Regions from separate parts of the Viridibacillus sp. FSL E2-0187 genome, predicted to be linked through region 1. Evidence: riboswitches for the same ligand, from Rfam matches in the RefSeq annotation. Region 1 holds a riboswitch; each other region holds the start of a gene.

Region 1 (7,576 bases):
TGTTCAACTGGTCCCCATAATTTTTCTGTTCCTGTTAAATCAATAAAACTTTCATCAACACTATAAATATGGATAGCTTCCTTTGGGACGTAACTGTTGAGTAGGCGTGTAATTTCCATTGAAACGCGGATGAAGAAGTCCATTTTAGGTTCAAATAGCCTAATATCTGGATGCTTCGGAATTTCATAGAGGCGTGTGCCAGTTTTTACTTGGAAACGTTTTTTCATCATTGGTGATGCTGCTAGCACGATACTTCCCTTTTGATTGAAGTTACCAACTACCGCAATTGGCGTCTTCATCACATCTAAATGCTCTAACGTTGCAATACAACTCGCATAGAAGCAACGCATATCAATACACATAATTGATCGCCTTGGCATGTTTTCGTACATAACCTATCCTCCAATAGAGAACATTTGTTCTTATTTTAAATTGAGATGAGTGAGATGGCAAGTGGGAATATAAGGAATTGGGGATTTACTTTCAATTAGGCGGATTTCATAATAAAAAAAGACTACTGCACACTTTTAAGTGTGCAGTAGTCCTTTTAGATAAATGCCATCGTACTCAGTCATCCAGCTTCAGTGGCCAGACTCTCGAGGTCACTTCCACCTTCTCGGTTGAAAACTGAAAGTACGTTTTCAATTCGAAGGTTCCAGTGCTTGTCGAGTCTAAACGGGCCACTTCAGCATTTATTTCATCCAGTCAGGTTTGCCGAAGCCTTTGAATTCTTCATCGATGATTTTTTCGAATTCTTCTGATTTAACGATTTCTAAAATGTCTTTTGCTAGTTGTGAATCTTTATTTTCTTCCTTAACTGCAATAACATTACGGAATTTATCAGGCATGTTTTCTAAGAATAGTGCATCTTGTAATTTAAGTCCTGCTGCAAGCGCGAAGTTTCCTGGGACACCAACAAGGTCAGCACTTTCGATTGCACGAGGTAGACCCGCTGCTTCGATTGGTTGGAACACTAAGTTTTTAGGATTTTCAACAACGTCTTTTTCAGATGCTTTTAGCTCTTCGATGTTAGGGTCAATTTTGATAAGACCTTGTTCTTGTAATGCTAATAATGTACGTGCCGCATTTGATGGATCGTTAGCAATCGCTACTTTTGCACCGTCTTTAATATCATCAATTGATTTAAAATCTTTTGCAAAGAAGCCCATTGGTGCAGTTGGCACGTTGATTAGACCAGCTAACTTCATTTTGTTCTGTTCATTAAAGTTTTGAAGATAAATTGAGTGTTGGAAAAGGTTTGCATCAATATCACTAGAATCTAATGCTTTATTTGGTTGTACATAGTCACTGAATTCAACCGTTTTTACTTTATAGCCTTTTTTCTCTAATTGCGGGATGATTGCTTTATTTAACATGTCACTATATGGTCCTGCAGTTGCGCCAATTTTAATGTCTTTTGAATCCTTTGGTTTGCTTTCATCTTTGTTACCACATGCAACTAAAGCTGTTGCTAATACGAATAATAACGCTGCTAGTAAAAACTTTTTCATTTTCAAATCTCCCCTTTTATCGTTTATCAATTGCTTTTGAAATGGCATCGCCTGAAAGTTGAATAATTTGGACGATAACAATTAAAATGACAACTGTCGCAATCATAATTGTGTTGTCATAGCGGTAATAACCAAAACGGATAGCCAAGTCACCAATTCCGCCACCGCCGACAATACCAGCCATTGCGGAATATGCTACTAAACTAATAATCGTCATTGTCACCCCTTGAATAATACCCGATTTCGCTTCAGGTAATAGCACATCTCGTATGATCATCCACGGTGTTGCACCGACAGCTATTGATGCTTCGATGACACCTTTATCAACTTCACGCATAGACGTTTCTACTAGTCTCGCAAAGAATGGAATGGCTGCTACAGATAATGAAACACTCGCCGCTACGGGACCAATTGTATCTCCAACCAGTATTTTTGTTAGCGGGAACAACGCTACTAATAGAATGATATACGGAACGGAACGAACTAGATTGACGATAAACCCTAAAACCCCATTAAAAAAACGATTACGTAAAAATAAACCTTTGCTTGTAACAAATAAAATAATACCAAGTGGTAAACCGATAATTAGTGAAATACTAAGTGAAATACCAATCATCAGTAACGTTTCACCAAATGCTTTCCAAATGTCCGGAAGCATACTAATAAAATGTTCGAAATCAAATAGCATCGTTAATCACCTCCACAAACGCACCGCGCCCTTCCATATAAGAAATAGCTCTCCCTACATTATCTGGTTGACCTTGTAGCTCCATTAGGAAAATACCAAGCGGTTTTTCTTGAATATATTCAATTGTGCCGTGCAAGAAATTACCACGTACTTCAAAGTTTTGAATCATATCTGAAATGACGCCCTCACCAGCTACATCTCCTTTGAATAGTACTTTCACAATTTCCCCTGTCACACCTTTAAGAATAGTTGGCGGTAATTCAAATGATACAACGCTACTAATAAATTCTTGTGTTAATGGCTCAACCGGATTTGCAAAAACATCGTAAACTTCTCCTTCTTCAATGACTCTTCCATCTTGCATAATAACCATACGATCACAAATTTCTTTCACAACATCCATTTCATGTGTGATAAGGATAATTGTAATATTCAACTCACGATTGATCTTTTTTAGTAAGCGTAAAATGGAAACCGTTGTTTTTGGGTCAAGTGCTGATGTTGCTTCATCACAAAGTAGTACGGATGGATTGTTTGCAAGTGCACGAGCAATACCGACACGTTGCTTTTGACCACCACTTAACTGCGCTGGGTAAACGTCGATTTTCTCCGATAAACCGACCATTTCAAGCAATTCTTTTACACGGGCCTTAATTTGCTTCGGTGGTGTAGCCGCTGCTTTTAAAGCAAATTCGATATTTTCGCCAACCGTTTTTTGACTGATTAAGTAAAAGTGCTGGAAGATCATACCGATTTTCAAACGCGCTTTACGCAGTTGTTCACCTTTTAACTTCGTTAAATCTTGGCCATTTACGATGATACTCCCACTCGTTGGTCGCTCTAGTAAATTGATACAACGTAGCAGTGAACTTTTCCCTGCGCCAGAGTAACCAACAATACCGAAGACTTCACCTTTATCGATTGTCAACGATACGTTGTCTACGCCCGTTACCGTACCCTTTTTTGTTTTATATACTTTTGTAAGATTCTGAATCTCGAGCATATTGTATCCCCTCAAATCTGTTTAAATTATGTAACTTCTATAGAATTACTTGGAATTTACTGTATTAAAAAATGCTTCTTTCGGTTTTCTGAAAGAAGCATCGTAAATGTAAATTGGCGATTTATCTTCCAGAATGTACTCATTCTGTAGGAATTGGCACCTTCCCTTTTCAGGGGGTTGCCGGACGTCATAGGGCCTATCCCTCGGTCTCTCTAGATAAAGTTCAATATTCGTTTGTAAGTTATGAACTAAATATTACTGTGAAATAATGTAGATGTCAAACACTTTTTTGAAACTTTGTATTATTTCAAAATATCTTTATATAATTCAGGGCGACGATCATCATATACCGGGATTCGTTGTCGAATTTCATCCACTATAGAGAAATCGACATCGATAATCGCCATTTCTTCATCTTCTCCACCAGTCCATAACACTTCACCCCAAGGTTCAATAACCATCGATTGACCGTTGAAATTTTGTTTTTTATGGCTAATTCTATTTACCGCAATAACAAAACACTGGCTTTCAATTGCACGTGCTTGTAATAACGTTTTCCAATGATCAATACGTGGTGTTGGCCATTGTGCAGAAACGAAAATTACTTTCGCTCCGTTCAAGGCATGAAGACGTAACCACTCTGGAAAACGAATATCGTAGCAGATAACACCAGCTGCTGGAATATCACCCAGTTCAAAGTTATTTTGCTTATCGCCAGCTGATAAATACAAATGCTCGTCCATTAGACGGAAAAGATGCGCTTTATCATATTCGCTGACAAGCTCCCCTTTATTGTTATATACGTACATCGTATTGTAGAATTCCCCATCTTTTTTTGTTGATACCGAGCCACCAACAATATGAATTTGTAATTCTTCTGAAAGATTTTGTAGAAAATTCTTTGTGCGCTCCCCGTTCGGATCTGCAAGGTCTTCTAATTTCTCTAAAGCATAGCTAGAATTCCACATTTCAGGAAGAATTGCGAGTTCCGCTCCCTTATCAGCGGCCTCCCTGATAAACTTTTCGACGTTTGTAAAATTTTTTTCGATGTCCCCGAAGGCAACATTTAACTGTATACATGCAATTTTCATAACTCCACCACCTGTAGACATTTTCTTAAAAAGGTTATAATATTTCTCTTATTATTGCGACTATTTTATACACACGTCTATTTTATCCACAAAGTAGTTGTTGTGTATAGAGTATTTAGAAGAAAGATTTTGTGGATAACAAGTTATTAAAGAAAAAAATTCAAGGGGGTTTGTTCGAAGATGGAATTTTCAACGAGATTACAACAGTTGCCGAAGCAGTTTTTCGCGACTTTAGTACAAAAAGTAGGTGCCGCAGTTGCGGAAGGTAGAGATGTCATCAATTTAGGCCAAGGAAACCCAGACCAACCAACACCTCCTCATATTATAAAAGCTATGCAGGAAGCTGTTATTAATCCGCAAACTCATAAATACTCCCCATTCCGTGGCTTACCAGAATTCAAGGAAGCCATTGCTGAATTTTATGCGCGAGAATACGGCGTTGAAATCGATGCAAATACGGAAGTAGCCATACTTTTTGGCACAAAAATTGGTGTAGTTGAATTACCTTTAGCTATTATGAACCCTGGTGATTCAATGCTACTCCCAGACCCTGGTTATCCGGACTATTGGTCAGGCGTAGCACTAGCTGATGTCAAGTTCGATACAATTCCATTACTAGCGGAAAATGGCTTCCTACCTGATTACACAACTGTGTCAGATGAGGTAAAAGCTCGTGCAAAATTAATGTATTTAAATTATCCGAATAACCCAACTGGTGCTGTTGCTAATTTATCATTTTTTGATGAAACGGTGCAGTTTGCGAAAGATCACGATATTGCAGTTATGCACGACTTTGCATATGGAGCAATTGGATTTGATGATGAAAAACCAGTGAGCTTTTTACAAGCTGAAGGTGCTAAAGATGTCGGGGTTGAGTTGTATACTTTATCGAAAACGTATAATATGGCCGGTTGGCGGGTTGGCTTTGCAGTTGGTAACGTAAAGCTAATTGAAGCATTAAATTTAGTACAAGACCATTTATTTGTCAGTCTATTCCCTGCTGTACAAGAGGCTGGTATTGCAGCACTTACTAGTTCACAAGAATGTGTAACAGAGTTAGTAGCTATGTATGAAAGCCGCCGGAACGCATTAAAAGTCGCTTGCGATCGTATTGGCTGGGCAGTGACAGCACCAAAAGGTTCATTCTTTGCATGGCTTCCTGTACCAGAAGGTTATACGAGTGAAGCATTTGCTGATTTATTACTAGAACAGGCTGATGTAGCAGTTGCTGCGGGTAATGGTTTTGGTGAATACGGAGAAGGGTACGTACGTGTTGGCTTGCTTGTTGATGAGGACAGGCTTCATGAAGCAATAACGCGTATCTCAAAACTAAATTTATTTTAAGTGTTTATACATTGAAAAACCACCTTATCCCATAAGTTGGTTTTTCAGTGGAATGGGTTTAATAAATATAACAATAAAACATTCACATAATCACAGGTGACTATAGAATTAACAAAAAAATTTCCTAATAAAAATGCCCAGCACATAGCGCTGAGCATTTTTTATATTATGAAATTACGCCTAGCTCTTTACCTACTTTTTCATAAGACGCTAAAGCTTCGTCTAGCATTTCTTTTGTATGTGCGGCTGTTGGCATATTACGTACACGTCCAGTGCCTTTAGGTACAGTTGGGAAGACGATTGATTTAGCATATACACCTTCTTCAAAGAGACGAGCAGAAAAGGCTTGAGTTAGTTTTTCATCACCGATGATACACGGTGTAATCGGAGTTTCAGATGCACCAATGTTAAATCCAAGTTTTTTCAGACCCGCTTTTAAATAATCGCCATTTTCCCATAATTTATCGCAAAGTTCTGTTGAATCAATTAACATTTGAACAGCTGCAGTGATTGCAGCAACATCACCTGGTGGTAAAGCTGTTGAAAATAAAAATGGACGAGAGCGTACTTTTAACCAATCAATTAAATTCTTCTTACCTGCTACGTAACCACCTACTACACCAATTGCTTTAGACAGTGTACCGATTTGGAAGTCAATTTCTTTTTCTAAACCGAAGTGCTTCACAGTACCTTTCCCTTTACCTGTTACACCTGATCCGTGAGCATCATCCACATATGTAATAAGATCAAATTCTTTCGCAATTTCTACGATTTCAGGAAGTTTTGCGATATCTCCATCCATTGAAAACACGCCGTCAGTGATGACCATTACTTTATTGTATAGCCCTGATTCAGTTGCTGCTTTTGCTTTAGCACGTAAATCATCCATGTCAGAGTGATTAAAAGCAATAATTTTTGCTTTTGATAAGCGACAACCATCTATAATAGAAGCGTGATTTAATTGATCAGAAAGGATAGCATCATTTTTGTCCATAACAGCAGAAATAGCTGCCATATTACAGTTGAATCCTGATTGATAAGAAATGGCTGCTTCCGTACCTTTAAATTCTGCCAGTTTTTCTTCTAATTTAACATGAAGATCGAGTGTACCATTGATCGTGCGGACTGCACCAGCACCTACTCCGTATTTTTCGATTGCTTCTTGAGCAATTTTCTTTAATTTATCATTTGTTGCTAAGCCAAGATAGTTATTTGAAGATAGGTTGACCAAATTTTTGCCACGCACTTGAATAACTGAACCGTTCGGGCCTTCTACTGGATCTATTTCATTGTATAAGCCTTGGTCGCGCAGTTGTTGCAAGTTGTCGTCTACGAATGTGTTCAGTACGTTTGACAAGAATATCATCCTTTCAATTTTCGATAAAAATATTGTAGCATACTTTCACCGTTATTTGTACATCTGAAAAGAACTATTACTAACAACGAGATGATATTCATTGGAATTACTATACATACTGTCCTTGTAAGAAACACAGTTGTACACTCAGAAAAATTAGAATACTCAATTTTCGATATATTCTTAGTGAAAATAGTACATCCTATTAAGTAATACCAACATTCATAACTTCTTCTTCGCACATCAGTCGTATTTAATGAAAATAGATTTCCATTAAAATTCCCTCGTTATAACTCACTCGTCTTATTCTAGAGTACTAAAAAAGTGAGTAGACAATTGTCTACTCACTTTTTACTTATTTCGTTAACTCTGAAAATGTTACTTGTTCTTCACCAATACATTTCAACAATAATTTGCGGCTATACGCAAGCGAAAATTGAACAATTGGACCAAGACCAAATGCCATAAGGACAGTACCAAGGCCAACAGGACCACCAAGTAACCATCCTGCTACAGCAACCGCAATTTCCATAATTGTACGGGCTTTAGTAATGCTTAAACCAAGCTTGTCTACAGCTAAAA
Region 2 (7,576 bases), 1.6 Mb from region 1:
CTAACCTTTGTCATATGAAAACCCCTTTTTATACGTGAAATGCTTGAACGTTGATGTTATTTTTCTCCAATGTGTTTCGTATATATTTTGCAAATGCAAGTGCATGTATTCCATCCCCATGGATACAAACAGTATCTGCTCGTAATAATACTTTCGTTTGTTGTTGAGACTCAATATAACCTTCTTTGACCATCGTTACGACTTGATTTACAGACTGTTCCTCGTCTGTTACTAAAGCATCTGATTGTGTGCGTGAAGTAAGTGAACCATCCGCTTGATATGTACGATCAGAAAATACTTCATGAGCTGTTTGAAGACCAAGTTTTTCTCCTGCCTTCGTTAACTCACTTCCAGCTAATCCGAATAATACAAGCTCAGGTGAGACATCATATACAGCTTGTGCAATAGCTTCAGATAATGCCTGATCTTTCGCAGCCATATTATATAATGCTCCATGAGGTTTTACGTGCTGCATTTTCTCGCCGAATGTTGATAAAAACCCTTGTAGTGCACCAATTTGATATACGATCATGTCATAGCCTTCTTGAGGAGTAATTTGCATTGGGCGACGTCCGAAGCCATTTAAATCAGGCAAACCAGGATGAGCACCAATTTTTACACCTTTAGCTATAGCCATTTTAACTGTTTCCCTCATCACTGTTGGGTCTCCTGCATGGAAACCACATGCTACATTAGCTGAAGTAATATAATTTAAAATTTCTTCTTGTTCCCCTAGTTTGTATTGACCAAAACTTTCTCCTAAATCGCAATTCAAGTCTACACGAAACATTTTCTCAGCCCCTTACTAATTCAAAATTGATTTAATGTCAGTTTTTCTAACACAAAATTTATATTATCACTAAATCATTATTCTGAAAACATTTATTTTTGAACTTTCTCACAATAATGAATTATCAATTGTAAATAACTTACTTGTCATTTACTATTATCTATCTATATGATTATATTGTTTAATATGCAAAATGAGGGGTTGTACGTTATGGGAGAAGAATTTAAACACGTGAAATTTAAACCTTTGGGTGATTCAGCAGTAATGGTTCAGATTGGGAATACAATTGATCCATCAAACTGCACTATTTTACAAAATTTAGCATCATTACTTGAAGAACAGCCATTTGAAGGGTTTATAGAAGCTGTTCCAGCATATACAAATATTACAATTTACTACAATCCATATACACTTTTTAAGGTTAATGGAAATGTAACATCATATAGCTTTGTATGTCGGTATGTACAACAACTGATTACTCAAATGACAACAGTTAAACAACACACGCAAAGAGTAGTTGAAATACCCGTTGTCTATGGTGGTGAATATGGTCCAGACTTAGAATATGTGGCCGAAATTAATGGTTTAACGACAGATGAAGTCATTCAGTTACATAGTGCAAATGATTGTCTTGTTTATATGCTTGGTTTTGCACCTGGTTTTGCTTTTATGGGAGGCATGAATGAAGCTATAGCAACACCTCGAAAAGAAACACCTAGACTTGCCATTCCTGCACTTTCGGTTGGGATTGCAGGCAAACAAACAGGAATTTACCCATTTGAAACACCTGGTGGCTGGCAAATCATCGGTCGTACGCCACTCGATTTATTTTTACCAAATGAAACACCACCTTCCCTATTGCAAGCAGGTGATTGTATTCGCTTTAAACCAATATCTGAAAAAGAATACAAACAATTGAAGGAGACAAGATCATGACAGTTACAGTCGTTAAACCAGGTTTATTAACTACCATTCAAGATCTAGGGAGATTCGGGTCACAAAAATATGGAGTCATCGTTAGTGGTGCTATGGATGCTTATTCATTAAGAATTGCGAATATTCTTGTAGGTAACTTAGAAAGTGAAGCCGTACTTGAGGTTTCATTATTTGGGACTGTATTACAATTTAATGATGACCATCTTATTGCACTAACAGGTGGAGATTTAACAGCAACGATTAATAATGAGCCTGCACCACTTTGGCGTCCATTTATAGTGAAAAAAGGAGACTTATTAAAGTTTAAAAGAGCCCACAAAGGTTGTCGTGCTTATGTAAGCTTTGCTGGCGGTATTCAAGTTCCTATTATAATGAATAGTAAAAGTACATATTTAAAGGCGGGAATGGGCGGATTTGAAGGTAGAGCATTGCAAAAGCAGGATGAAATAAATATCGGACCTTATACTAAAAGTAATAAAGAAATACATCAATATGCAATACAACTAGTAGGTCCTGCTTCTTGGTCTGTAAATTACAACGAATTAATCTCTTTAAAGCAACAGCAAACAATACGTGTGATGCCTGGTACAGAGTGGGATAGTTTTACCACTGAAAGTCAGCATTGCTTAACAAACAACCCTTACACGCTTTCTACAGAAGCTGATCGTATGGGGTACCGCTTTGAGGGGCCAGCGTTATCATTGACAGAGAAATTCGAATTATTATCAGAGGCTGTGACCTTTGGAACAGTTCAAATCCCACCAAGTGGTAAACCGATCATTTTAATGGCCGATCGTCAAACAACTGGTGGTTATCCGAAAATGGTTCAAGTCATCACAGCTGATTTAGCTAGTCTTGCACAGTTACAAACAGGCGCTAAAATCCGATTCAAGCTCGTAACATTAGAGGAAGCTCAACAAGCATTAATAGCTAAAGAGCAAAAAATAAAAACTATCGCTACTGCTATTCGCTGTTCTGCAAAGCTTTCTTAACATGTAAAAAGTTTTGTCCAACAAAAATATAGAAGAACAAAGAGAAAGAGCATGTTTTGAATGAAGATTATTCAAAACATGCTCTTATTATTTTTATATCTTTGTATATTTACTTATAACTTTAAAGTCATAAATAAACTATTCGGATCCTCAATGTAATTAGAAAAAGGCTTACAATATTGAAACCCTTTTTTCAAATACAGCCTCTTAGCAGGTTCATAAACCTCCATTGAACCTGTTTCTAAACTTAATCGCTTATATCCACGGTACCTAGCCACTTCAATAATATGCTCAAGAATACTTCTTGCAACGCCTTTCCGTAAATATAATGATGCAGTACTCATTTATTTTATTTCACCATGGTGTGCATCCAGTTCTTTTAGTGCTCCGCAACCTGCTAATGCGCCTTCTTTCCATGCACTACAGAAAGTAATCTCTGGTTTTTTTATTCCTCGATATTTAACTCATGTATACTTTCTGGTGGAGAATTTAGTGCCATACCTTGGAGATGCTCCTCCAGTAACGCCTTAACGTCATCACCTGATAAATCATCAATTCTAATATCCAAAGAATACACCTCTCAGTTTCTATTATTCATTTGCAAGTACATTCAAGGTACGTACTTAAGGCAGGATAGCAAATGAGCGAACTGGGAAGCCAGAAGCCTTTTCAGGTTTAGGTACGATGTTAAAGATGACAGCCCCTTTTGCGGGTAGCTGGTCTAGATTAGTTAGCAACTCTACTTGATATGTATCTTGTTCCAATACATATAGTTCACCTAGTAATGCATTGTTTTGACGGTATAAAATGCTAGAATCCGTATCAAAAGTTTCATGTCCTACTGCTTTAATATGACGCTCTTCAAACAAGAATTTTAGCGCATCAACCGACCATCCTGGTGCATGTGGATTTCCCTCAGCATCAAAGTTATTGAATGCTTCAACATTAGGCCAGCGTTTGCTCCAATCCGTACGAAGAGCAACAAATGTACCCGCTTCAATTTCACCGTGTTCGGCTTCGAATTTCAAAATATCTTCAACTGAAATCGTGAAATCATGATTCTCTGCTGCATCTTTTGAATGATCTATTACAATGAGCGGCAATGCAAGTTCTTTTAACTCTAATTCTTCTAAATAACGAGCATCACGAACAAAGTGAATAGGTGCATCTAAATGTGTTCCATATTGTCCAGCAAACGAGAAATTTTGAGCAAAAAAACCATCATCATGTGAAAATAAAGTTGTTTTTTCCAACCCATTGAATGCGTTGAAACGGGGTGTTTCTGCTCCAAAAGTATGTGTTAAATCGATCCATTTCTTTTCTTTTAACGTTTGTAGTGCATTGATTAATTCTGTTGACATATCCATCACCTCATCATTTTTTTGAACAAAAAAACCTCTTCTTGATAAGAAGAGGTTGACGATACGTCCATGCACTCTTCTTATCTTCAAGCATACGCTTCTGGAATTAGCACGGTACATCGTCCGTTGCTGAGATTTCACAGGGCCAGTCCCTCCACCTCTCTGGATAAGAAAAAAGTTATTTTGTTGATTCTTAATTTACAACTATAGAAATCTATTGTCAATAAAAATTTAGAAAATTCTTTATAATATATGATTTTTATAATCAATTATGATAGCTTTCTTCTACAATAATAGTGTAATATGCGCTCTAGCCTTGTTTGATGCCAAATGGCCAAATGCTAACCGCCTACTATCAAGAGGCTTTGTAAAGGGCACTGAGCCACTCTCAGTGCACGTTTAGCTGAAACTGACTTAGTTGATCCTCAAAACTATAAAAATCTCGCGATAGCCGGCTACAATTTATATAATATATTTGTTAAGTTCTTACTACTATAAGAAGCAAAACTAAATACTAAATAAATTAGATAATAAACAAACGTTTTGAATAAAAATTATAAAAAAAGTCACCCCAGCGTATTGGGTGACCTTTTGTCTAGCTTTCTATATATAACACTTCCCTAAATTCTCGATACATACAATTCATGTAATTTTGCGGAAAATTCATCTGTCGGTAATGGCTTACTAAAGTAATATCCTTGTGCAAAGTCACATAGGTTTTCACGGACGATATATAATTCATCTTCCGTCTCTACCCCTTCAGCAACCACCTGCATACTTAATGCATGTGCTAATTTGATAATAGCAGTCACCATTGCGACATTACTAAGCCCTGATTTTAAACCATGGATGAACGATTGATCGATTTTCAATACATCAATTGGAAACTGTTTTAAATAGCTTAGAGAGGAGTATCCTGTTCCAAAGTCATCAATAGCGATGATTACACCTAGAGCTTTTATTTGATTAAACGTTTCAATTAATTCCTCTGTTTGATGCATTAAGCTCATTTCGGTAATTTCCAACTCTAAATTTTTTGCTGGTAAACCTGTATCTTGTAATACTGCACGTAAATTGTACACAAAATTTCTTTCCTTCAAATGAATAGGCGAAATATTAACTGAAATACGAATATCAAACCCATATTCATCAAGCCACTTCTTCATTTGTTTACAAGCCCTTTTCAATGTCCATTCACCAATAGAACTAATCAATCCACACTCTTCTGCAAAAGGGATAAACTTAGCTGGAGAAATAAAACCGTAATCCTTATCATACCAACGAATTAAAGCTTCCATTCCGTTTAATTGATTTGTTTTTAAATCGATTTTCGGTTGATAATATAGTTGAATTTCATCTTGCTTAATAGCATGACGGAGTTTTGTTTCTAGCAGCAGGAATTGATTATGAGTACTATTCATCGTATTTTCATACTGTATGTAATTGCTAGCTCTATTCTTTTTAGCTTCTAGCAAGGCCACATTCGCAAACTTTATTAAGTCCTCGGGTGTATCTGCACCAGCTAGACTTGAGCTTATACCGATACTAATAGAAGAATAGAATTCAAATTGTTCAATCAAAAAACTATCTTCAAAATTAGCCATTATTTGATGTGCCTTCCAAATAGCATGTTCATTATTCTTCAATATGATCGCAAATTTATCACCACTATAGCGAAACAGTGATTTTTCGTCGATACCTAATCTTTTCAAGCGAGTCGCTACTTCAATTAGAAATAAATCACCTGTTAAATGCCCTAATCCATCATTAATACTCTTAAAACGGTCGATATCTATCATTAAGAGTGATAATGAAAAGCCTTCTTTATGTACATTTTTGAATTGATCTGCTAAACATATATTCAACTTTCTCCGGTTATATAAACCCGTCAATTCGTCATGATAAGCAAAGAATTTTAGTTTTTTTATATTTTTTTGTTCCGTTACATCTGTTCGAATCGACACATATTGATAAAGTTTACCTTTATCATTCAAAAAAGGTATTATCGTTGTTTGTACCCAATATAAACTACCATCTTTTGCGCGGTTACAAATATCACCACGCCATATTTTTCCGCTACCAATTGTACGCCACAATTCTTTGAAAAAGGCTTTAGGATGATGGCCAGAGTTCAACAAACGGTGATCTTGCCCAATTAACTCATCTTTACTGTATTTTGAAATGGTACAAAAATGATTATTTACAAATGTAATGATACCTCTATTATCTGTTATTGCGACGATAATAGATTGGTCCAATGCATGTTGAATATCTATTAATTGTTGTACTGAATACGCATCATTATGTAGGCTAAGATCTGTCGTTTGACTATAATCTTGGTCCATATGACCTCACTCCTAATCAGTTCGGCATAATTCGAGCAATTTCTCTCTTGTTACTATTTTATCACAACCAATATAAGGCTATTATTCAAATTAAAACAAAAGGTAAAAAGTCCTAATTAGAAAAAGCTATGAAACAATACAAGTCAAAGGGAGAAATTCCTATTATCAAATTTTTACACCATTCATATAGTTTTTATAGTAGTTGTGACATATTTTTTCTACAGTATATAGGTTTTTCGCTGTAAAATAATTCAAATACAGGAATTATAAAATGCAATAATCCGAAAAATTTGGCTAGTTCGATTGTCAGGAACGAATAAATGAAAAAGAAATTTAGTGAGCTACTTTTTTTCAATTACTATTAAAAAAATTTAAAAAATCACTAATTCATTTAAGTTTAAATTATATAAAATCAATAATATTAGGTAATAGTAACTATTAGACATTTTCCTAAATTTTACATGCAAATTTCAATTAGTTTACATAATAATATTATGTAAACTAATTGAAAAAAAGACCATTCAAGATGGTCTTTAATTACTTAATTTTCCATTCTTCTTGAAGAATGCTATAAACGGCATGATCTACAAAATGATCGTATAACCACTCTGATTGACGACTAATACCTTCTAATGTCATCCCTATTCGCTCTGGAATCGCTCTACTTCTCTTATTTTCAATAGCTGCACGAATTTCTATACGTTTTAGCTTCAAATCATTAAAGGCATGATCCATAAGCTTATGTACGGATTTGGTCATAATACCTAACCCTTCATAGTCCTTCGCTAACCAATATCCGATACTTGTAGACTTGTTTTGCCAATTTATATGGTGAAAACCAATAACTCCAACTATGTTATCTTCATATACGATGGCAGTTTGGAAGCCGTCATTAGCACTAAATTGTTTCATAGCTGACCGAATAAATTGTAATGTATCTTCTACCACTTCATTTGAATCTATAAAGGGCAACCACTCTCTTAAACTCTCTTTTGATCCCATCATAACTGTAAATAACTCTTGTGCATCATGCTCTTGCAATAACTTCAGTTGCAATTTCTCATCAATCTCTACAGCAAACATATGAAACCTCCTAGTCAAAATGTATTAATAAGGAATTATAGTATCAATTAAGTACTATGTAAATAGATT
Region 3 (7,576 bases), 3.3 Mb from region 1:
TAGACGTACTGTAAAGTTACCGCTAGTTTCACCAGAGTTTACGAGAACGGTCGGTATTATTTCTCCTACTAATCGTGATTTAGCTCCTTCTGAAAAAGTTTTCTTAAATTTTGTAAATAACTTCTTCTCTTTGTTGACTCAATTTAAATAGTTCGGCGCATTATGATTCACTATACGAAGAATAATTCTACCTAGCTCAGGGTTAGAACTAACAAGTTATATTTTTCATAAATAAAAACGGCAGTAAAATCACTGCCGTTCAGACTTTATACAAACTCGAAGAATCCGTAAGAGCGTTGATTTCCACTGCGTGCGGACGCTTTCCGCGGACGGGGCCGAGCCGCTTCCTTCACTTTGCTCAGTCCAGGGTCTCGACTATCCCGCTTTTCCCGCTGGAGTCGCCGCTCTCCGCTCCAATCAACTGAAGTCTACTATAAAACAATATTTTTGAGATGATGGAAGATGATGAAGAATCAAATACACAAAGTGCAAAGAAACCACTATTCAGCTGACGTCATGTTTAAGTGGCGAGCTTCTTTATATTCATAACAGCAAAAGTAAGCATCGTTTGCATGGACAATTTCTTTAGACCTCATAAGGTTCTCCATCGCGTACCTCTTTTTCGTCAATTATTAATTGGTCTATCAAAGATGAATAAGCGTCTGCTACAATTTGAGCACCTTTACTATTTAAATGAACCCCGTCCAAAGTAAAATGAAGTCCTCTTTTTTCTGATAATGCGTCAATTCTAGATGTTTTTTTATATAGTAGAACATCCTTCATAACTCTCATCACTTTCGTACTGATGTAATCCGAACTATAGACTTTATCAATGTACCCCTCAAATACAGATTGCAAATTAAGACAACTGACATTTTCATGTTCACTACTAATGGATTCAATTAGGACAGATAATTCCTTAATCTCTTTATTAGAAGTACTTGTAACATCTTCACCTACTAATGCTGGAGTAACAACAATTACTTTATTAGCAGATGCTAAAACGAAATCTAAAACTTTTCTATAATATTCTTCGAATTCCTCGCGATCTTTTGCCACAGGCTGTGCTTGAACGCTCAACAATTTTGAATAAACATCATTTACTCCAATCCAAAGAAAAGAAAGATCATAATCGGTTTCTAATGTAGTTTTAGTTAGACGAGCAAACAAACTTTTAGTCGATTCCCCTGGTTTGCCATGATTAACAAATGTAATATCTGGATAATTACTTCTTAAAATGTTAACGAATGATACGCCAGGACGCCCTTCAGTTAAACTATCACCGATTAATCCGATTTTCATTTTATTCCTCCTTAACATTTATGGAAATAAAACAAATTACTATTGATTATAAAAAACGTTGCTCTAGTGTACTCGATTCTTGAGTGTCGGTAATCTTCCATAAACCAAGTAAATTAAATCTCTTTTCTAAATTTGTACGTTCTTTCTAATTCAGTTATACATTTATCCCCTTAAAATTAGTTCAATTCTTACTGGTCTCCACTAAATTGTCACTTTCCCTCCCAAACGCATAAAAACAGTGCATTTCAAATATGAAATGCACTGTTTTTCCGATCAATATAGAAGCCTAAATTACTATTATGAAATTTCTTTTTTACTGAAGCGGTCAACGATCATTGAAAGTGCACCGTCACCTGTTACGTTTGTAGCTGTACCAAAACTATCTTGCGCGAGATAAAGAGCTATCATTAACGCCACCATAGTTTCATCAAAACCTAACATTGATTGAAGAATTCCTGTCGCAGCCATTACTGCGCCACCCGGTACACCTGGTGCTGCAACCATTACAATACCTAACATGAAGATGAAAGGTATCATTTCAGTTAATGAATACGCATGATTATTTAACATCATTACAGCAATTGAACATGTTGTTAATGTAATTGTACTACCTGATAAGTGAATTGTTGCAAATAGTGGGACAGTGAAACCTGTTACTCTCTCAGAAGCACCTGTCTTACGTGCTTGCTTTAATGTAATCGGAATCGTCGCAGCTGATGATTGTGTACCAAGAGCTGTGAAATATGCCGGTGCCATCGTCTTCAATAAGTAGAACGGGTTTTTCTTATTAATAGCGCCTGCCACTACGTATTGTAATACCAAGATACATAAATGCATTAAAATAATTAATAAAAATACTAATGCAAAAACTGATAGTATTTTTGCTACTTGACCAGCAAAAGTCATATTTAAGAAAATACCAAAAATATGAATAGGTAATAAAGGAATAATAACTTTCGAAATTACTTTATCAATAATCAAATTAAACTCATCAAAGAACTTTTTCATAAATTCACTATTGATAGATGCCATTCCAATCCCTAGGATGAAGGCTAATAATAGTGCCGTCATAACGTCCATCAATGGTGGCATATCGATTACTACAAATGATTTCGCTAAAAATTTCTCTGGGTTAGCAAATTGCTCACTACCAGAAGTTGAAATTAAATTAGGTAAAACATTTGAAGCAACAAAGAATGCAAAGAATCCAGCGATTAAAGTAGAGAAGTAAGCAAAGAAAGTAGCTAACCCTAACAGCTTTCCAGACCCTTTACCTAATTGTGCAATTCCCGGCGCAATAAATGCGACGATTAATAATGGTACTACGAAATTCAAGAAATTCCCGAATATACCATTGAAGGTTGCGAATATACGAACGCCGTCTTTCGGCATGATAGTCCCTAGTAAAGCCGCCAATATAATCGCGACAATGATTCGTGGTAATAAACCAAACTTGATCTTCATAATTTGTCCTCCTGATAAATACATATGTCTTTTCTAAAAGTATATGCACACTCTATCACACCCACTTATTAAAGTGAATAGCACAATGATAATCCGGAATATTAAGTATTTTCAGATTATTTTAATTAGGTTGTGTTAATCAAGTAACTGTAAGGCATACAATCTTTCTGTAGTATAATTCCCTAAATATTGTTATTTAACTTATAAATATATAAAAACACCCAAGCTTATTAAGCTTGGGTGTTTCAAATGTTTCTTATTCAGATACAGGAACAATATCCCCGTTCCATTCTTTTAATATATAGTCTTGCATTTCTTTTGAATGAAGCACTTTAACTAATTTTTTAATCTTCTCGTTATTCTCATCTTCTTTACGAACAGCAATCACATTAATGTAATCTGATTCTTTATCTTCTAATGCAATTGCGTCTTTTCCTGGGCTTATACCTGCATCAATCGCGAAGTTAGAGTTGATTAATACCGCGTCACCTTCGTCATTTTTATACATTTGTACAAGCATTTCAGGTGCAGTGTTTGCATCGAATTTTAAGTTTTTTGGGTTCTTTGTTATATCCTTAATTTCAGCTGCAGTTTTATCTACGCCTTCTTTTAACGTGATAAGTCCTTTTGCTTCAAGTAGAGATAACATACGACCATGGTCAGAAACTGAATTACTCAGAAGAATTGTTGCGCCTTCTGGAAGATCTTCGAGTTTTTTATATTTTTTAGAATAGATACCGATTGGCTCGACGTGCACTCCACCAACATTTACAAAATCATATCCATTTTGCTTATTTTGAAGTTCTAAGTAAGGGATGTGTTGGAAAAAGTTAGCATCTAAATCCTTATTCGCCAGATCTTTGTTCGGTAAAACAAAATCTTGATATCTTTCGATTTTCAGCTTGATACCTTCTTTTTCAAGTAATGGCTCTGCTTTTTCTAAAATTTCTGCATGTGGTGTATTAGCTGCACCGATTACTAATTTCTCTTCGGATTTACCACAAGCTGCTAAGCTTAGGGCTAATACTCCTGTAAGGATTCCTGCTACAAGTTTCTTCATGTTCTTAACGCTCCTTTTTACTGTTTAGTTATATGTGATCGGTTATACCGTATAAGCCCAAATTATCTTTTATCAATTTTCGCCGTAATAAGGTCGCCGACGAATTGAATAATAAATACCACTACTAAAATAAGGATTGTTGCAACAAAAGTTACATCGTTTTGACTTCTTTGGAAACCGTCTAAAAACGCTAATGTCCCTAGTCCGCCTGCCCCAATAACACCTGCCATTGCTGTGTAACCAACAAGTGCGATAGCTGTTACAGTAATACCCGAAACTAATGCGGGTAATGATTCTGGGATTAACACTTTACCGATAATCGTAGAAGTTTTTGCACCCATTGAACGTGCCGCTTCGATGACACCTTTATCAATTTCTTTTAACGCAATTAAAACCATACGCGCATAGAATGGTGCTGCTCCAATAATTAAAGCTGGTAATGCGGCATTGGGACCTCGAATTGAGCCTAATAATAGTTTCGTAAATGGTATTAATAGAATCACTAAAATAATGAATGGAATCGAACGGAAAATATTCACGATCGAACCTGTTAACCAACTTACTAATTTATTTGCCCATAATTGCTGAGGGCTTGTCAAAAACAGCAAAATACCTAAAGCTAAACCAATGATAAATGTGAAAACTGTAGCAACGCCTGTCATATACAGTGTTTCTATCGTTGCTTCCCACATTCTATCCCATTGTACATTCGGGAAGAGATCATTAAGCATTTTCGATCACCTCCGTTTTTACTCCATGTTCATTCATATATGTGACTGCTTTTTGTACATTATCATTATTGCCATCTAACTGAATAATCAGCGTACCATATGGTCCACTTTTCGTTTGCGAAATATTACCATGGACAATATTCACGTCTAAATTAAGTTCACGACTTAAATGTGAAATAACTGGCTGGCCAGTTGAAGAGCCTACAAACGTTAATTTTACAAGTGTTCCTGATGGGTAGTTTTCAATAATTTGTTCAATTGATTCTTTACGTTCATTCGTATCAGTAATTTGAGATACAAATCGTTTTGTAACGTCTGCTTGTGGTGATTGGAATACTTCTAGGACATCACCATTTTCAACAACTTGTCCAGCTTCCATTACCGCCACGCGATGACAAATCTTACGAATGACATGCATTTCATGTGTGATAAGTACGATTGTTAAGCCTAATTTTTCATTGATATCAACTAATAAATCTAATATTGAATCCGTAGTTTCAGGATCAAGTGCTGAAGTAGCTTCATCACAAAGCAATACTTCTGGGTTATTTGCCAGTGCTCTAGCAATACCTACACGTTGCTTTTGACCACCTGATAATTGAGAAGGATATGCCTTTTCTCTGCCTTTTAAACCGACTAATTCAATAAGTTCTAATACCTTTTTCTGACGTTCCGCCTTAGATAAACCTGCAATTTCTAATGGAAATGCAATATTCTCTTCAACAGTACGTGACCAGAGTAAATTGAAATGTTGGAAAATCATACTGATTTTTTGACGTGCATTACGTAACGCACTTCCTTTAATCGACGAAACTTCCTGACCATTCACAACAACTTTTCCTGTTGTCGGTTGCTCCAAACCATTTAATAAACGAATGAGCGTACTCTTACCCGCTCCGCTGTATCCAATAATGCCGAATATTTCTCCGTTTTCAACAGATAAATTCACATTTTTGACAGCGGTTAACTCTCCGTTAGCAGTTTTATATTTTTTCATTACATTTTCTAACTGAATCACTGTCATACCACCTTTATTTTAAAACTAAAAAGTATGCACTTTCTACTGGCATCTCTTAGAAACTAAAAAAACCCTTCTGCAGATTAACAGAAGGGTTTAACGCAAAGCTATATACGTAAAACCGTTCTCTCATCTTCCAAAGTAAATACTTTGTGTGATTTGGCACCGTGCCATATAAATATGACGGTTGCCGGGCTTCATTGGGCACTTCCCTCCACCTCTCTAAATAAGAGTAACGACTATATTTAATTAGTTATGTTTGCTACTTTATCACGCTATTGCTTTAACGTCAATCGTTTTGACGTAATTTTTCAAACAAAAAAGGTACTGATTGAAAGGCATAAATTTTATCGTGAATTTTCCCGTTTTTCGAAATAATCAAACACGGAACACTTTCTACTTCATAATCAAACGCTACATCTTGTATATAATTCAAGTTCGCTTTACCAATAGGAATATCGCTAACGACATGCTCTACTACTTCCATCATCTTCGACGCAACTGCACATGTACCACATAATGGTGTATACAAATAAAAAGCCGAAAGCGAGGAGGTTTTCATAGTTTCTTCCCATTGTTCACGTGACCATTCTTCCATCTTCTTCATTCCTATACTATTAGATATTCTTTATGAACTGTAAAATTTGCCGCCAATAATATTCTAGCTAAATGTCTTCTAGGAGTAGCTTCTACTTGTTTATAAGTAGAGGAGGTGTGTAGGTGACGAGCATTTGGGAACTCTCTTTTAAAAAGAGCACGGAGCTTATCACCCGATGAGTCAGCATCAAAAAATGCATACATTTCGCAGTCATCATATGGTGCCAAAATCTCTTCTAATCGGCTTGCACTAACTGTTCCATTCGTACATATTATCGGAATGTTCTCTGCTAATATTGGCGCGATTCGCAACTTATCTTGGCGCCCTTCTACGATAATCAGTTTGTTAAAAGTCATATATACCCTCCTAACAAATACTTTTTGTCGTTTACCAAGTTTAAAAAAACGCCGAGCAAATGCACGGCGTTTTCAGATCTTATTCTTCGATAATTGCTTCGTATTGTTCTGCAGTTAATAATGCATCAACTTGAGCGTTATCAGCTGGTTCAACTACAACCATCCATGCTTTATCGTATGGAGATTCGTTAACGAACTCTGGGCTTTCTTCAAGCTCTTCGTTAATTTCAACAACTTTACCAGAAATCGGTGCGTAAAGTTCTGATACAGTTTTTACAGATTCAACACTGCCGAATGGTTCGTCTGCTACTAATTCGTCGCCAACCTGTGGAAGTTCAACAAAAACGATATCGCCTAGTTCAGATTGTGCGAAATGTGTAATACCGATACGTACTTTTCCGTCTTCAGTTTTTACCCATTCATGTTCTTCAGAATAGCGTAAGTCTTTTGGTGTGCTCATGAATACCCCTCCAAATATGTAATTATATTCACTTTAAGTTTGACATATTTCCATTGTAAAAACAAGCATATGTCTGTGTTATTTCCATGTCTGTTCAAAGTCTGATTCTTTAAATCCTAACGTCACTTTTTTACCGTCTGTAACGATTGGACGCTTGATTAACATACCATCCGAAGCAAGCAATTCTAATTGCTCATCTTCCGACATATCAGCCAGTCGATCTTTCAATTGTAGATCTCTATACTTCATCCCTGAAGTATTAAAAAACTTCTTCAATGGTAAACCACTAGCATCTAGATACTGTTTTAATTCCTCTTTAGAAGGTGTTTCTTCAACGATGTGCTTATCTGTATACTTTACGCCATTTTCGTCTAACCATGCTTTTGCTTTACGACAAGTTGTACATTTTGGATATTGAATGAATAAAATAGACATATACATGCTCCTTTTTCCAAACTATTTAATTCTATTGTAGTGGGAGTATAGTATACAAGCAAGAAATCCGAACACAAAAGTTGTGTTCGGATTCTCAACTAGCTTATTTTAGACAACAAATTTCTCAGCAGCAATTAGTTTAACTGATGCTT
Region 4 (7,576 bases), 3.2 Mb from region 1:
ACGGTACCAATTGACAGTAATGACATCATTATAGTAAATATCATCTTTTTCTTCTTTATAAAATTCATAGCTTCTCGTTAAGTGTTTAATATTGATTTCATGATTGATTTTCAGATTGCCTGTCAGTTTACTTAGACCTGTTAAAGCATTTGATAATTTTGATGGTTGGTGTTTTAAATGCATCCAAGGTGACGTTATTATCACACCCGTACATTCGTACTTGAATTTTTCAACAACATGGATTCCTAATATAGCTCCTAAACCATGTCCCACTACAAATACAGGTAAGTTATATGTTAAAGCTGCTTGCATTAGTTGTTTAACGAATGTTTCGTAACTTTTAAATTCTTCACTGTGCACACGTTTATGTCTACTATCCTCTCCATGTCCAGGTAAATCTCCTGAAATAACATGTATACCAGACGTTCTTAAATTTTCGATTAACCATGCATAACGACGATGATGTTCGTATGCACTATGTATAATTACAGCGACAGCTCTTGCTTGGCCTTCCGTTTCCCATTTCCACATTACTATCTCACCTCATAAATTCCTATGTATATATTAACGTATTCTGCCTATTTCAGTTCCATTCATTGCTTCCTTTTGTTACGATAATAATACATAATAACTTGAAATGAGGCGTTTTTCGATGATTTATCCATTTAGAGACAAAAAACCATCTATTGACCCATCTGTATTTATCGGTGATAACGTAATTATTACTGGCGATGTTACTATTGGACCTGATTCTTCTATATTTTACAATACAGTTATTCGTGGAGATGTTTCACCTACGATTATTGGACGCAAAGTAAATGTACAAGATTTATGTTGTTTACATCAAAGTCCTGCATATCCACTAATCTTAGAAGACGACGTGACAATTGGACATCAAGTAACATTACATAGCTGTACTGTAAAAAAAGGCGCTCTAGTTGGGATGGCTTCAATTATCCTAGATGGTGCTGAAATTGGTGAAGGTGCATTTATAGGTGCAGGCAGTCTCGTTTCACAAGGCAAGAAAATCCCCCCAAACACTTTAGCATTTGGACGCCCTGCAAAAGTTATTAGAGAGTTAACAGAGGAAGATAAAAAAGATATGGACCGTATTGTCAACGAGTATTACGAAAAAGGCCAATACTATAAATCACTTCAAAAATAGTTCAATCAAGTTGCCTGAGTATCGTTTTTTAAACGATTTCTCAGGTTTTTTATTCTCTTACTATGAGTTTCTTCTATATTAAATAAAAATATCCCGAACTACAATGATTACTTAAATAATCAATGTGTAACTCGGGATATTTTATGTTATTGCGATTTTTTAGATTGAATTATAGTCCCGCTTTTTCTTTTAAAACGGCAGCTTTATCTGTAGCTTCCCAAGGAACATTCAAATCTGTACGGCCGAAATGACCATAAGCAGCTGTTTGTTTGTAGATTGGGCGACGTAGATCAAGCATTTTAATAATACCTGCTGGGCGTAAATCAAATAATTCACGAACCCACTCAACTAAATCTGCTTCTTTTACTTTTCCAGTACCAAATGTATCGATTGCAATTGAAACTGGTTGTGCAACACCAATTGCATAAGCCAGTTGTACTTCACAACGCTCAGCAAGTTCAGCTGCTACGATATTTTTTGCAACATAACGCGCTGCATAAGCTGCAGAACGGTCAACCTTAGTCGCATCCTTACCAGAGAAAGCACCGCCACCATGACGAGCATATCCACCATAAGTATCTACGATAATTTTGCGTCCCGTTAAGCCTGCATCACCTTTTGGTCCACCAATTACAAAACGACCAGTTGGGTTGATGAAGTATTTTGTTTTTTCGTCTAGTAATTCAGTAGGTACAACTGGAGCAATTACACGTGCTTGTAAATCCTCTTTAATCTGCTCTAATGTTACCTCTGGATCATGTTGAGTTGAAATAACAATTGTATCCACACGAACTGGACGATTATTTTCATCATATTCGATTGTTACTTGTGTTTTACCATCTGGACGTAAATAATCTAACTCTTTTGTTTTACGAACTTCAGTTAAACGTCGTGCTAATTTATGTGCCAAGCTAATAGGTAGAGGCATTAACTCAGGTGTCTCGTTACATGCGTATCCGAACATTAAACCTTGGTCACCTGCACCAATTGCTTCTATATCTTCATCTGACATTGAGCCTTCGCGTGCTTCAAGTGCTTGGTCAACGCCCAATGCGATATCAGCTGATTGCTCACCAATTGCCGTTAAAACAGCTACGTTTTCGCCATCAAAGCCATATTTACCACGTGTATAGCCGATTTCCATTACCGTTTCACGAACGATTTTAGGAATATCAACATAAGTTGATGTTGTAATTTCTCCTGCTACTAATACAAGACCCGTTGTTACTGTAGTTTCACACGCTACACGTGCATTCGGGTCTTTTGAAACGATTTCATCTAAAATGGCATCCGAAATTTGATCACAAATTTTATCTGGATGTCCTTCTGTTACACTCTCTGATGTAAACAGTCGACGGTTTGTCATTTGGTTTCCTCCTATTATCTGCGAGATTGCCTCGGAAATGATACGGTACTCATTACCCATGTTAGTTCTTTCCAGTAGGATTGAACGCCAAGCCGTTGCTGCCTTTAACACGAGGATTCTAGAAAGTGCCACTATATATAAATAGAACCGCATAAATTACAATTACTTATTAAAAATTTAGGAATTGGTCTATTTTAAATAAAAAAACCCTTCCCCCCATTATTACTAATGAGTGGAAGGGAATAATTCATAAGCACCTTTCACTCTTATCGTTCAAGGATTAAATCCTTGCATCAGATTGAGCACCAGCGCATCACATAAAATCACAATGCAGGTTGCCGGGTTTCATAGGGCCTGACCCTCCACCAGCTCGGGATAAGAGTATCCGTTCAATTTCTCATATTAGAACATTATAGCTTAGTTGTCAACTTCTTTTTTATTTCTAAAAAAAAGTACAACTTTCATAGAAATTATATGGTAATTAGTATAGATTATTTAGCTAAATGTGTTATACTAATTTCCGAAATGAATTATAAATCCCCTCTAATAAGAGGAATAATATAAAAAGGATGGTACGTAAAACGATGAATTCAGTAGAAATTACGAATGAACTGAAGGAATTATTGAAAGGTGAAAATATTCTTGAACAACTTTCAGTACCACAATTAACAGAAAAAGCTACTTCACGCGGTGAGGCAATCCTAACTGTTGATGGTGCAGTCAGAGCAGTCACAGGAAAATATACAGGTCGTTCTCCTAAAGATAAATATATGGTTGAAGAAGATAGTTCGAAAGACAAAATTGATTGGGGTAAAGTAAACAGACCAATTTCGTCGGATATCTTCGACTCATTATACACTAAAGTAATAAACTACTTAAAAGAAAAAGAAGAATTATTTGTATTTAAAGGTTTTGCAGGTGCAGACCCAGCATCTCGATTAGCTATTCGTGTAGTGAATGAATACGCTTGGCATAACCTATTTGCACATCAATTATTCATTCGTCCTACTGAAGAGGAATTAGAAACTCATGAAGCTGACTTCACAATCGTTTCTGCTCCAACTTTCAAAGCGGACCCAGCAGTAGACGGTACTGATTCAGAAACTTTCATTATCGTTTCCCTTGAAAAACGTATCATCCTTATTGGCGGTACTGAATACGCTGGAGAAATGAAAAAATCGATTTTCAGTATTATGAATTACTTATTACCACAACAAGGTATTCTTTCAATGCACTGTTCAGCAAACGTTGGTGAAGCAGGCGATGTAGCATTATTCTTCGGTTTATCTGGAACTGGTAAAACAACTTTATCAGCAGATGCAGATCGTAAACTAATCGGTGATGATGAGCATGGTTGGTCTGACAATGGTGTATTCAATATCGAAGGCGGTTGCTACGCTAAGACTATTAACCTTTCTAAAGAGAAAGAACCTGAAATATACAATGCTATCAGTTTTGGTACTGTTTTAGAAAACGTAGTAGTAGATGAAGAAACACGCATTCCTAACTACGATGATGTTTCGCTTACAGAAAATACTCGTGTTGCTTACCCAATCCAAAATATCGAAAACATTGTTGATCCATCTGTTGCAGGCCACCCTAAAACAATCATCTTCTTAACTGCAGATGCATTTGGTGTATTGCCTCCAATCAGTAAGTTATCAAAAGAGCAAGCAATGTATCACTTCTTAAGTGGTTTCACATCTAAACTAGCAGGTACTGAACGTGGTGTTACTTCACCTGAACCAGTATTCTCAACATGCTTCGGTTCTCCATTCTTACCACTTCCAGCAACAGTTTACGCTGAAATGTTAGGTAATAAAATCGACGAACACGAAGTAAATGTTTTCTTAGTAAACACAGGTTGGACTGGTGGCGAATACGGCGTTGGTAACCGTATGAAACTTTCTTACACTCGTACAATGGTTCGCGCTGCAATCGACGGTAAACTAAATAACATCTTTACTGAAAAAGATGCTATCTTCGGATTAGAAATGCCTGTAGCTATTGAAGGTGTTCCTACTGAAGTATTAAATCCACGTAACGCTTGGGAAGATAAAGAAGCTTATGATCAAAAAGCTTCTGCACTTGCTGGCATGTTCCGAGAAAACTTCGAAAAATTCGGTGTTGTATCAGAAGATATCGTGAAAAATGGCGGTCCTATCGCTTAATTCATCCAACATAACAAAAAGACCACTCTCCGAGTGGTCTTTTATTTTAATAATATATATAAATTGATAAGACCGTTGATTTCCACTGCGGTTGGCGCTTTCCGTGGGAGTCGCCACCTCCGCTCCAACAAAGTAGCCTATAATTAATTTTAGCCCCAATAAATTACACAAACGCATTTATTATCCCAAACACCATATTCAAAACAATAAAAATTATAATAATTGTAATAATACGATGCAATGTAAGAACCTCTACTTCTTTATCTTTATAACGCTCATAAAGAATCCATAAAACAATTCTTCCTAATAAATAAATTAAATGCTAAATATACAATCTTAAAAATAGTCAACTTTTCAAAAACACCTGTCTTTTTTCTGAGTTAAATCAGCTTTTTTAAAATAAAATGGTTGGTGATAAATATGTTATGTATAGATAAGTAGCGGGTATTCAAAATGTATGCGAATGATAAAGAGTTTACGCGCTATCGATTTAAAACGATTGCAGAATGATCAAAAGGCATTTATCATAATCAAAACTTACGCCCAATAAAAGAATCAAGCGCAACGATTCTCTTAAGAAAAATGATATTGCTTTTTCGTAATACGACTAAGCAACACAACAAAGACCATTCTTTTCCTTATTTTCATTTACTATAAAAAAAACAGGGCGAAGTATCTTAAATAATAGTCAAACAAAAAACACTCAGGATATGAACATTCTGAATGTTTTTGTTATATTATTCAACGTCAACATCATAAAATACTGCCTCTGTATGAGGATTAGCAAATTGTTGTATCACTTCTTCAGAATATGCTCCTGTAACTTTATTAAAGCGCACCTCAAAGCCGTAATCCCTAACCTCTATGCTGCCATTCCCATCGTTATCATAATAGCGCATAGAGAACCATTTTAATTTCCCCTCTTTATTAGCAGCATGATTTTTTAAAAATGCACGATTATCATCTTTTAAGGGAATTCTTTGGATTTTTATAAGACCTTCATCTTTAGAGACATCTGCTATTTTTTCCAATTCTTCAATAACCCCATGTTCTTCTTGCCAACTTTGAATTTCTACATCTACACACTCTTTTGTGAATTCATCGCAAAGAATTACCCAAAATGGATATGTTTCCTCAAAACTTGCATCAACTTTTACTTTTTCCTGGTCGACTGTTATTTTTACATAACCTAGCATAAGTTCACCCCTTTTGGAGTTTCATCCAATTGCATGCGCTCTTAACCATTTTGTGATTGACTGCACTAGGGAAAAAATGAGTATAGTCATTAAAATACCATGTTTCCACATGCTTATTAAATGCCTTTAAGCTTTCTTCAAGCAATAAAGCATGATGCAATCCAACGTTTTCATCCTTTTTACCATGAATAATTAATACCGGTGCATTTAATTTTTTTATCTCAGCAATTGGTGAACGCTCTTCATATGCCGCAGGTATCTTAGTAGGTGATCCGCCTATTACCCTTTTCATCATTCTGCGCATATCTATACGTTCTTCATACGTAAATTTAGGATTAGAAACGCCTGCCCAAGTCACAATAGATGTAATGTCATCTCGCAAAATCCCAGTCCAAAGCGCCATCAAACCGCCTCTAGAAAATGCGAATATATGAATGCGATGTGTATGACAATATTGTTTTAATACATCGACACCGTTTACTGCATCATAACGGTCATTTCCACCAAATTCATCTCGACCTTCTCCCCCACGATTTCCGCGGTAATACGGCGCAAAAACAACTAATCCTTGCGATGCAAATTGTGCAATACGAGCAGGTCGAACCATACCAATACCTTGCATACCACCACGTAGATAGAGTAGTCCTTCATAAATACCCTTTGCGACTGGCTCTGCAAGTAATCCTTTCACTCGTAAACCTTCTGACCAATATGTAATTTCAGTTAGACGAACTTTGGGATTTGGAGACGGATAATCACGACGACTTTCAACGAAGCCATTTATCTTCACGCTCACTCACCTTCTCCAACATTTTTTTCATCCCTGCATCTTTCATGTAGAAGCTTAGTCGATCACTATTATGTAACTCTTCATCTGATAGCAATACAGCTCCATTCGTTTCAAATTTCCGCTGAATGTCATCAATTCCCAAGACATTTGCCACATAAACTGCTTTACTAAATGGAAACTCATCATGAACATAGTATGTTGCTAACCACTCGATCTCATGAATGATGGCACCTGTTTCTTCATATACTTCCCTTTTTGCAGCTTGTTCTAACGTCTCTTCTCCTTCTACTTTACCACCTGGAAATTCAAGACCCCGCTTTGGATGATCCGTTAATAACCACTGTTTATGATATTTAGCCAAGACTAGTACATGCTTAGGCGCCATGTTAAAAGCATTTTTCTTAAAAGATAATTCAACACCATTGCCGTTTAAATCCGTAAATGTAAACATACCTTCGATCACTCCCTATTGCTCTAAGTGTAACGAAGGTATGTTTTTCAATCAACTATAATATGGCATTTGTTCGATTAGTTGCTTCGTTTCAGTATCACCAAATTCGTGAACAAGTGCATACAGTTTCTTTAAACGTAGATCAACTTCATCGTTTTCCTGATCTAAATGGTATGGAATGTAAGGTAATTGAGCTCTCCATATACTCTTCCCATCAAAGTATTCCGCTTGATTAAATAGTTGGTCAAAAATTTTTATATATTGAGGTTCAATCTGAAGTTTAAATTCCCATGGGGATTCGTCAGGAGAAGTATAGTAACGCTGATTTGCAATTGAAACGTAAAGCGTAATGGGTTTATTCATCATATCATCCTCTTTTTTAATATAGGATAACCTAATCTATATCAATTATACTTTGACGTCCATCAAACATAGCA

Evidence for each region. Region 1 has a riboswitch for S-adenosylmethionine ahead of MHH85_RS17635 (methionine ABC transporter ATP-binding protein). Riboswitches for the same ligand answer to the same signal wherever they lie in the genome.
Region 2: linked by a shared signal. The riboswitch ahead of MHH85_RS09605 (cyclase family protein) and the one ahead of MHH85_RS17635 (methionine ABC transporter ATP-binding protein) in region 1 are both predicted to bind S-adenosylmethionine.
Region 3: linked by a shared signal. The riboswitch ahead of MHH85_RS01735 (methionine ABC transporter ATP-binding protein) and the one ahead of MHH85_RS17635 (methionine ABC transporter ATP-binding protein) in region 1 are both predicted to bind S-adenosylmethionine.
Region 4: linked by a shared signal. The riboswitch ahead of metK (methionine adenosyltransferase) and the one ahead of MHH85_RS17635 (methionine ABC transporter ATP-binding protein) in region 1 are both predicted to bind S-adenosylmethionine.

The regions. Positions count from the first base shown of each region.
Region 1 is NZ_JBBOVG010000001.1:3,629,238-3,636,813, forward strand. It holds gene MHH85_RS17620 (Y-family DNA polymerase) at 1-392, opposite strand, end outside; gene MHH85_RS17625 (MetQ/NlpA family ABC transporter substrate-binding protein) at 693-1,511, opposite strand; gene MHH85_RS17630 (methionine ABC transporter permease) at 1,528-2,199, opposite strand; gene MHH85_RS17635 (methionine ABC transporter ATP-binding protein) at 2,189-3,202, opposite strand; SAM riboswitch class I at 3,321-3,425, opposite strand; gene MHH85_RS17640 (carbon-nitrogen family hydrolase) at 3,505-4,293, opposite strand; gene MHH85_RS17645 (pyridoxal phosphate-dependent aminotransferase) at 4,474-5,637, shown strand; gene MHH85_RS17650 (glycine C-acetyltransferase) at 5,804-7,003, opposite strand; gene MHH85_RS17655 (YczE/YyaS/YitT family protein) at 7,350-7,576, opposite strand, start outside.
Region 2 is NZ_JBBOVG010000001.1:1,981,545-1,989,120, forward strand. It holds gene MHH85_RS09580 (NRAMP family divalent metal transporter) at 1-14, opposite strand, end outside; gene MHH85_RS09585 (LamB/YcsF family protein) at 29-790, opposite strand; gene pxpB (5-oxoprolinase subunit PxpB) at 1,001-1,726, shown strand; gene MHH85_RS09595 (5-oxoprolinase subunit C family protein) at 1,723-2,718, shown strand; partial or broken gene MHH85_RS09600 (GNAT family N-acetyltransferase) at 2,832-3,286, opposite strand; gene MHH85_RS09605 (cyclase family protein) at 3,342-4,079, opposite strand; SAM riboswitch class I at 4,157-4,252, opposite strand; gene MHH85_RS09610 (putative bifunctional diguanylate cyclase/phosphodiesterase) at 4,700-6,424, opposite strand; gene MHH85_RS09615 (GNAT family N-acetyltransferase) at 6,962-7,507, opposite strand.
Region 3 is NZ_JBBOVG010000001.1:371,934-379,509, reverse strand. It holds gene MHH85_RS01760 (LysR family transcriptional regulator) at 1-151, shown strand, start outside; partial or broken gene MHH85_RS01755 (SGNH/GDSL hydrolase family protein) at 670-1,302, opposite strand; gene MHH85_RS01750 (dicarboxylate/amino acid:cation symporter) at 1,600-2,766, opposite strand; gene MHH85_RS01745 (MetQ/NlpA family ABC transporter substrate-binding protein) at 3,023-3,826, opposite strand; gene MHH85_RS01740 (methionine ABC transporter permease) at 3,889-4,557, opposite strand; gene MHH85_RS01735 (methionine ABC transporter ATP-binding protein) at 4,550-5,575, opposite strand; SAM riboswitch class I at 5,702-5,808, opposite strand; gene MHH85_RS01730 (thioredoxin family protein) at 5,865-6,173, opposite strand; gene MHH85_RS01725 (hypothetical protein) at 6,185-6,529, opposite strand; gene gcvH (glycine cleavage system protein GcvH) at 6,609-6,989, opposite strand; gene MHH85_RS01715 (arsenate reductase family protein) at 7,068-7,424, opposite strand; gene MHH85_RS01710 (acyl-CoA dehydrogenase family protein) at 7,533-7,576, opposite strand, start outside.
Region 4 is NZ_JBBOVG010000001.1:467,458-475,033, reverse strand. It holds gene MHH85_RS02325 (alpha/beta hydrolase) at 1-531, opposite strand, end outside; gene MHH85_RS02320 (gamma carbonic anhydrase) at 653-1,165, shown strand; gene metK (methionine adenosyltransferase) at 1,335-2,531, opposite strand; SAM riboswitch class I at 2,795-2,913, opposite strand; gene pckA (phosphoenolpyruvate carboxykinase (ATP)) at 3,116-4,702, shown strand; gene MHH85_RS02305 (hypothetical protein) at 5,440-5,898, opposite strand; gene MHH85_RS02300 (alpha/beta hydrolase family protein) at 5,903-6,688, opposite strand; gene ytkD (RNA deprotection pyrophosphohydrolase) at 6,666-7,139, opposite strand; gene MHH85_RS02290 (transposase) at 7,191-7,505, opposite strand.